2 regions of the Pseudoalteromonas piscicida genome follow, and region 1 is predicted to be linked to the other one. Evidence: predicted binding sites of a transcription regulator. Region 1 holds the regulator's gene; the other holds the start of a gene.
What was found. Region 1 encodes FliA, which starts transcription of late flagellar genes. Its sites were predicted from a motif close to CTAAAGNTNNNNNNNNNNNNGCCGATA; they were not measured.
Positions count from the first base shown of each region.

Region 1 (3,419 bases):
TGTACCTGTAGCGTCAGAGTCAGTAGGAATGTATGATTAACACAGTTTTAGATCAAGCAAGTGGCCTGCGTAGAATGAGTCAAAATAGCAACCAGGGTGTAAAAGTAATAGCCGTGACCGGTGGAAAAGGTGGGGTGGGTAAAACCAACGTCTCGCTCAATACTGCCATCGCTATGGGCCAACAAGGACAGCGAGTTCTCGTTTTAGATGCGGACTTGGGCTTGGCAAACTGTGATGTGATGTTAGGTCTAAGGGTAGAAAAGAATCTGTCACACGTGTTGTCGGGGGAGTGTGAACTCGATGAGATTCTCGTAGAAGGTCCCGCAGGTATCAAAATTGTGCCGGCGACCTCAGGCTCTCAAAATATGGTAGAGCTGACTCCTGCGGAGCATGCAGGACTTATTCGCGCATTTAGCGAGCTTAACACCCAATTTGATGTATTAATTGTTGATACTGCAGCAGGTATCTCAGATATGGTTCTGAGCTTCTCTCGAGCTGCACAGGATGTGATGGTTGTTGTGTGTGATGAACCGACTTCCATTACCGATGCTTACGCGTTGATCAAAGTTTTAAGCAGAGAGCATGGTGTCTACCGTTTTAAAATTGTTGCCAATATGGTTCGCAGTATGCGTGAAGGGCAAGAATTATTTGCTAAACTTTCAAAAGTTACAGACCGTTTTCTTGATGTTGCACTGGAATTAGTGGCCACCGTACCGTTTGACGAAAACATGCGTAAATCATCTCGCAGACAAAGAGCTATCGTAGATTTATTTCCGAGCTCCCCTGCGGCGATTGCGATTAAGGGACTTGCCGCTAAGGCAGTTAAATGGCCAATTCCGCATCAACCTTCCGGTCATCTAGAATTTTTCATTGAACAACTTGTAAACGGGTGATTATGGCTTCTCCGGTCAATAGAGCTGCGGGATATCAAACTTCAGACCACATTCATAAGGTGGTTGAACGGCATGCTCCACTTGTCAAAAAAGTGGCGTGCCACCTGATTGCTCGACTTCCGGCAAGTGTGCAACTCGACGACCTCATCCAGTCAGGAATGATCGGATTGATTGAGGCATCTAAAAATTTCGATGCAACTAAAGGAGCTAGTTTCGAGACCTTTGCGGGGATCCGCATTCGAGGTGCAATGCTAGATGAAATCCGCCGCGGTGATTGGGCCCCTCGTTCTGTTCACAAAAATAGCAGAATGGTTGCTGAGGCCATCTCTGAGTTAGAATCTCTCCTTGGTCGAGAACCAAAAGACACTGAAATCGCTGAAAAACTTGATATATCTTTAGATGAGTACCATCATATTTTACATGATGTAAATGCAAGTAAAGTTATCGGCATTGAGGATCTTGGGGTTGATGAAGATGTGATAACCCCGGCAAACAGCGATTTTGCGCTAGACAAACCGTTTAATAACGTTAAAAATGAACGTTTTAACGAGTCTTTAGTAAAAGCTATCAAAGCGTTACCCGAAAGGGATGCTCTGGTTTTGTCACTTTACTATAACGACGAAATGAATTTAAAAGAGATTGGTGCCATTCTAGATGTCAGTGAATCTCGAGTAAGCCAAATTCACGGTCAGGCAATGATAAAGCTTAAAGCTAAAATCAATGACTGGATAAATTAGAGTACATAAAATAGTTGGGTTCGAACCTCACTGGAGGAAGTTTTGGATAAGAACATGAAGATTCTCGTGGTTGATGATTTCTCTACTATGAGAAGAATAATCAAAAACCTATTAAGAGATTTAGGCTTTACCAATGTTCAAGAAGCTGATGATGGTAGTACAGCACTTCCGATGCTACAAAATCAGGAGTTTGACTTTGTAGTAACTGATTGGAACATGCCAGGCATGCAGGGTATTGATCTGCTTCGTGCTATACGCGCAGATGAAAAGCTTAAGCACATTCCAGTGTTGATGGTTACCGCAGAAGCGAAAAAAGAACAAATTGTTGCAGCAGCGCAAGCTGGGGTAAACGGATATATTGTCAAACCGTTTACTGCAGGCACGCTCAAAACTAAGCTTGAAAAAGTATTTGAGCGACTAGGCTAAACAGCAAGGGGATATGGCCTATGTCTGTAAATGCTGCGCCGCAAATTACACTTGAACAAGCCAAGCAACTTGTTGAGCTCCTAGAGCAAGGTGAACAAGAAAAAGCTGACCAGCTGATTTTAGAAGCTGCTAACAAAGAGCAATCGGAGTTGTTTGCGGAAGTTGGAAAGCTAACTCGCCAATTACACGAGTCCTTGAAGAACTTTGAGCTGGATACTCGACTCTCAGATCTCACGACAGAGGCTATACCTGACGCCAAGCAGCGTCTTAATTATGTTATGGAAATGACAGAAAACGCTGCTAATAAAACGATGGACGCGGTCGAAGAAAGCTTACCTCTTGCGCAAAATCTTGCGGATGAGTTAGCACAAATAAAGCCAACTTGGGATCGGTTGATGAGCAGAGATATTCAACTCGGTGAGTTTAAGTCTCTGTGTCATGATCTCGACAGCTTTATGCAGACTTCAAAGACACGTACAGACGAATTACAAGGTTTGATGACTAACGTGCTGATGGCTCAAGACTATCAGGATTTGACTGGGCAGGTTATCCGCCGCGTCATTGAGCTTGTGAGAGAAGTAGAAGATAGTCTCATTCACCTGCTGACTGCATTTGGGACTTCAGATGAAGCGCCTTCAGCTGCAGTGAAAGCGGATGAAAGCGAAATAAAAACAGCTGAGATTATCAGTGATGAATTGTCTGGGCCTGAAGGTCCAATTATTGACGCTGAATCGCGAGATGATGTGGTTTCTGGTCAAGACGAAGTCGATGACTTACTATCTAGTTTAGGCTTCTAGTTGGAGAGTGTGTATGAGCTTTGAAGTCGATGAAGATATCTTGCAGGACTTTCTTGTTGAAGCAGGCGAAATATTAGAACTGTTATCTGAACAGCTTGTTGAACTAGAAAATAATCCTGAAGATAAAGAACTTCTCAATGCGATTTTCCGTGGCTTCCATACTGTAAAAGGTGGAGCAGGCTTCCTCGGCATGACCGAACTGGTTGATGCCTGTCACGGTGCAGAGAACGTGTTTGATGTACTACGACAAGGGCAGCGAAAAGTAACGTCTGAATTGATGGATGTTATTTTGCAATCTTTGGATACGATCAACGAAATGTTCGCTTGTATTCAAAATCGTGAGGAACCGGAAGCTGCCGATCCTGTGTTGCTTGAAACCCTCCACAAACTCAGCCAACCTGCATCTGAAGATGAAGTCAGTGAAGTGATTGACGAATCTGTTTCTGAGCCAGAACCTGTGGTGCCAGATTTGAGTGCGGATGATATTTTATTCGATGCAGATGTTGACTCTGGCGATGATAGCAGTTCCAGCATTGATGAGATAACAGAAGAAGAATTTGAAAATC
Region 1 covers NZ_CP021646.1:2,304,179-2,307,597, reverse strand. Annotated here, with positions in the region: gene flhF (flagellar biosynthesis protein FlhF) at 1-40, shown strand, start outside; gene B1L02_RS10790 (MinD/ParA family ATP-binding protein) at 33-893, shown strand; gene B1L02_RS10785 (RNA polymerase sigma factor FliA) at 896-1,630, shown strand; gene cheY (chemotaxis response regulator CheY) at 1,673-2,056, shown strand; gene B1L02_RS10775 (protein phosphatase CheZ) at 2,077-2,853, shown strand; partial or broken gene B1L02_RS10770 (chemotaxis protein CheA) at 2,867-3,419, shown strand, end outside.

Region 2 (3,419 bases), 1.7 Mb from region 1:
ACGAGTGCCTCTGTAACCTCGACTACCAGCTCGCACTGTTTCATAACGGGGCAGCAAAGTCAGTCAAAGACAGTGATATTCTTGCCTTAACACCACAAGAGCAACAAGCATTACTTGAGGATATACATAGCTATGCATCGCGTGGTGTTGGTTTTATGTATGGCCGTCACTCCATTGAATCGACAAGCCCTGACGCTCTGAAAAAGCTCTACAATGACCTCAACAGTAGCGCTGTACAGTCCTGCTTTTCAGCAATTTCAGGACAAAACATTATCCGTACCTCTGCCCAAGCAACACGATTTATCGGTGGTCAGTATTTAACTCGGCATAATGATATTGTTGAAGCTGAGGGGCGGGTTTATGCCTATGTACTCAGCCTAAGCAAAAGTTGGCACCCTGACTGGGGCGGGCTACTGCAGTTTTTTGAACGCGATGGCACCCCCACTAAAAGTTATGCACCTAAGTTTAATTCACTGGTGGTTTTTGATGTAAGCAAAATTCATTCAGTGACTTATGTGGCGCCATTTGCAAAAGCGCCGCGACTTTCTGTGACGGGGTGGTTTAGAACAATAGACACGTAAGCTCAACCCGTGTCTATTGTTCTAGGTGTCTATTTTATTAGTATTTTTCGCTTATCTTTTCAATAGTTAAGATCAGCGCAAGGCCAGCGATGGCAAGCGCAATACATGCCAGCGTATTCGGGTCTTGACCATAAAGCGTACTGTATTGCGCTGGCAAAATATTGGCCTGACTCAATGGCTTTTCGATACCACTGGAATTCACGTAAGTCGTAAGCACTTGTTTCCAAGGCCACAATAAATTAAGCGAGCCCAGTAAAAAACCAGCGAGTAGCGAGAACGTTACTTGCTGATAGTGCGCTAGTAGCCAGCTGAGTAAGCGCGAAAACGACATTAACCCCACAATACAACCAAGTAAGAATAAACTCACTAAGCCAAATTCAAGCTGATTCACGGCACTGAGTACGTGGCCATACATACCCAGCAACAGTAGGATAAAACTCCCTGAAATTCCCGGTAAGATCATCGCGCAGATGGCGATCGCACCTGAGATAAAAAACATCCAATGAGATGCCTGCGCTTCTGCCGGTGAAAGGGAAGTAATAGCGAAGGCCACGATAGCCCCAACTGCGCAGGCGATAATATTTTGGCCGTTCCAATGAGAGACTTGTTTTGCAACATAGATAAAAGAAGCAACGATAAGACCAAAGAAAAATGACCACACCAGTGTTTGGTGTGCTTCCAATAAATAGGTGATCACCTTTGCCAAAGAAGCCGCACTAATTAGCAAACCGGAAAATACTGCAAGTAAAAAGCTACCATCAATGTACTGCCAAGTTGCTTTTAGGCCGTCACGGCGCAATATGCTCAAGGCCTGTAAGTTCACACTTTTGATGGCATTTAAAAAACGTGCATAGATACCAGTGATAAAAGCAATGGTACCGCCAGAAACCCCCGGAACAACATCCGCAGCGCCCATTCCAGCCCCTTTTAAAAACATCAAGAGATAGTCTCGTTTGCTATCTTTGTACTGCACAAATTTCTCCTTTCATTTTACTTTACTGCGTAGGATCAAATGCCCTTCGCAGTTTAACTTAAAACGCTAAAAAATAGCGACAGCTAAAGTTTTCACTTAAGTGGTCGATAACAAATCATGAGATTTTACGCGCTTTTACCATGATCATAAGAACGCTTTTATTACTTGTTACTGCTGTATCCACCGGGGCTCTTGCAGCAGAACATATTGACGCTGCACCACTTGGCTCTCTTTATCAGCAGGATGCTAATCGCTTCTACGATCCATCGCAACTCATAAAACTAGAGAGTGAAAACGAAAGCTTTTATGTATTTCATCAAGAATATATGGCAGCCGCTCGCGAAGGCATCGTAGTCTTATTGCCCGACATGCAAACTCCGCCTCTCAATAACAGCGGCATAAGCTTTCTCGCAAAACGCTTAAGCGATGATGGCTACGACACTTATACCCTCACTCCGCCGGACCTTTCTTATGCACCGAGTCTGCTAGAGCAAGATATCGCGCTCCCCGATGCTGAAAAACCGGCTCAGCAAGCGCTTGCCCCCATTTCAGAGTCTAATCTCGACGAATATAAAATGGCCTTGATCAGCCGCTTTGAGGTGCTTTATAACACGCTATCCATGACTCAAACAGAGAAACTGGTGGTTGTCGCATTTGGTAACAGCGCTGGTTTATTTGCTGAGCACTTAGCAACGCTACCCAATCTACGCATCGATGCCTTTACCGTTGTTAGCCCACAACTGCCTAATGCAACGCGGCAAAAGCACTTGGCATCCAACCTTTCTTTGATAAGCCCGGCTTTACTGGATGTGTACTACAGTTTTGACAATCCTATTGTGGTGGACAGCACGCCAGACAGAGCGCGCTGGGCGAGAAAAAACAGTAAATTTGATTATCGCCAACGGGAGCTTTTTGGAGAAAAAACCGATCCACTCCAACATCAGAGACTCAGAAAGGAGTTACTCGGTTTTTTACACGTCTTATAGTGTTTCAGCTTAGCTCTTTTTTAAATATTCATAGGCGGACTGAATGTCTTGGCTTTTGCGCTTTGCAACTTCCATCATATGCTTTGGTAATCCCTGAGACACCAATTTGTCAGGGTGATGCTGCGACATCAGTTTGCGGTAAGCTTTTTTGATTTCACGCTCATTTGCCCCTTCACTCAATCCCAGTACAGCCAACGCTTTAGCGCGGTTTAAGCCATTATCTTGTGATGCTGGTTGACCGCCGCCATGTTGCTGGTGTTGATGTTGCGATCTCCCCGACGCCTGCGAGCGGCGAAACTCAAATTCTGCTTGGTAGCGCTTTAGCAAGAATAGAAAGTGGGTTTCTGCGAAGCCTAAATACTTGCTCACCTGTTTAAGTAAGGCTTTCTCCGCATCAGACACATGACCATCACAAAATGCCATTTGAATTTGAATCTCTAAAAACAGCTGCCTCAAGTCATAGCGTCTAGCAAAAGCTTCTTTAAAATCGGTAACCGCTTCTTTTATCGAAAAGTCACTGCTTTTTCCCGCTGTAAACGCATGTTGTGCTTCTTTTCGTTCTTCACCCTGCAACCCCATTTCGCTCATAAACGCAGACGCGGCTTGAATGTGGATTTCGCTGACACGACCATTAGACTTCGCAATATGCCCCATCACAGAAAAACAGCTAGAAAAGAACAAGGCTTGGCGCTCATGCAGATCTTCACCTTTCATGAAACCTTGAAAGCCACCGACTTTATCAAAATCCTGACGCAAACTTTTATCAAATAAATGGCCGAGATAAAAACCTAAAATAGCGCCTAACCAACGACCAAATAAAAAGCCGAAAATTGTGCCTAATAATTTACCCCACATCGCAATACCCTAACTTATCATTGA
Region 2 covers NZ_CP021646.1:603,266-606,684, reverse strand. Annotated here, with positions in the region: gene B1L02_RS02880 (2OG-Fe(II) oxygenase) at 1-581, shown strand, start outside; gene B1L02_RS02875 (DUF368 domain-containing protein) at 619-1,554, opposite strand; gene B1L02_RS02870 (DUF3530 family protein) at 1,695-2,540, shown strand; gene djlA (co-chaperone DjlA) at 2,550-3,395, opposite strand; gene murU (N-acetylmuramate alpha-1-phosphate uridylyltransferase MurU) at 3,385-3,419, opposite strand, start outside.
Region 2: B1L02_RS02870 (DUF3530 family protein) is a predicted target of FliA. The motif match lies at 1,638-1,664, and genes of this name have one in related genera.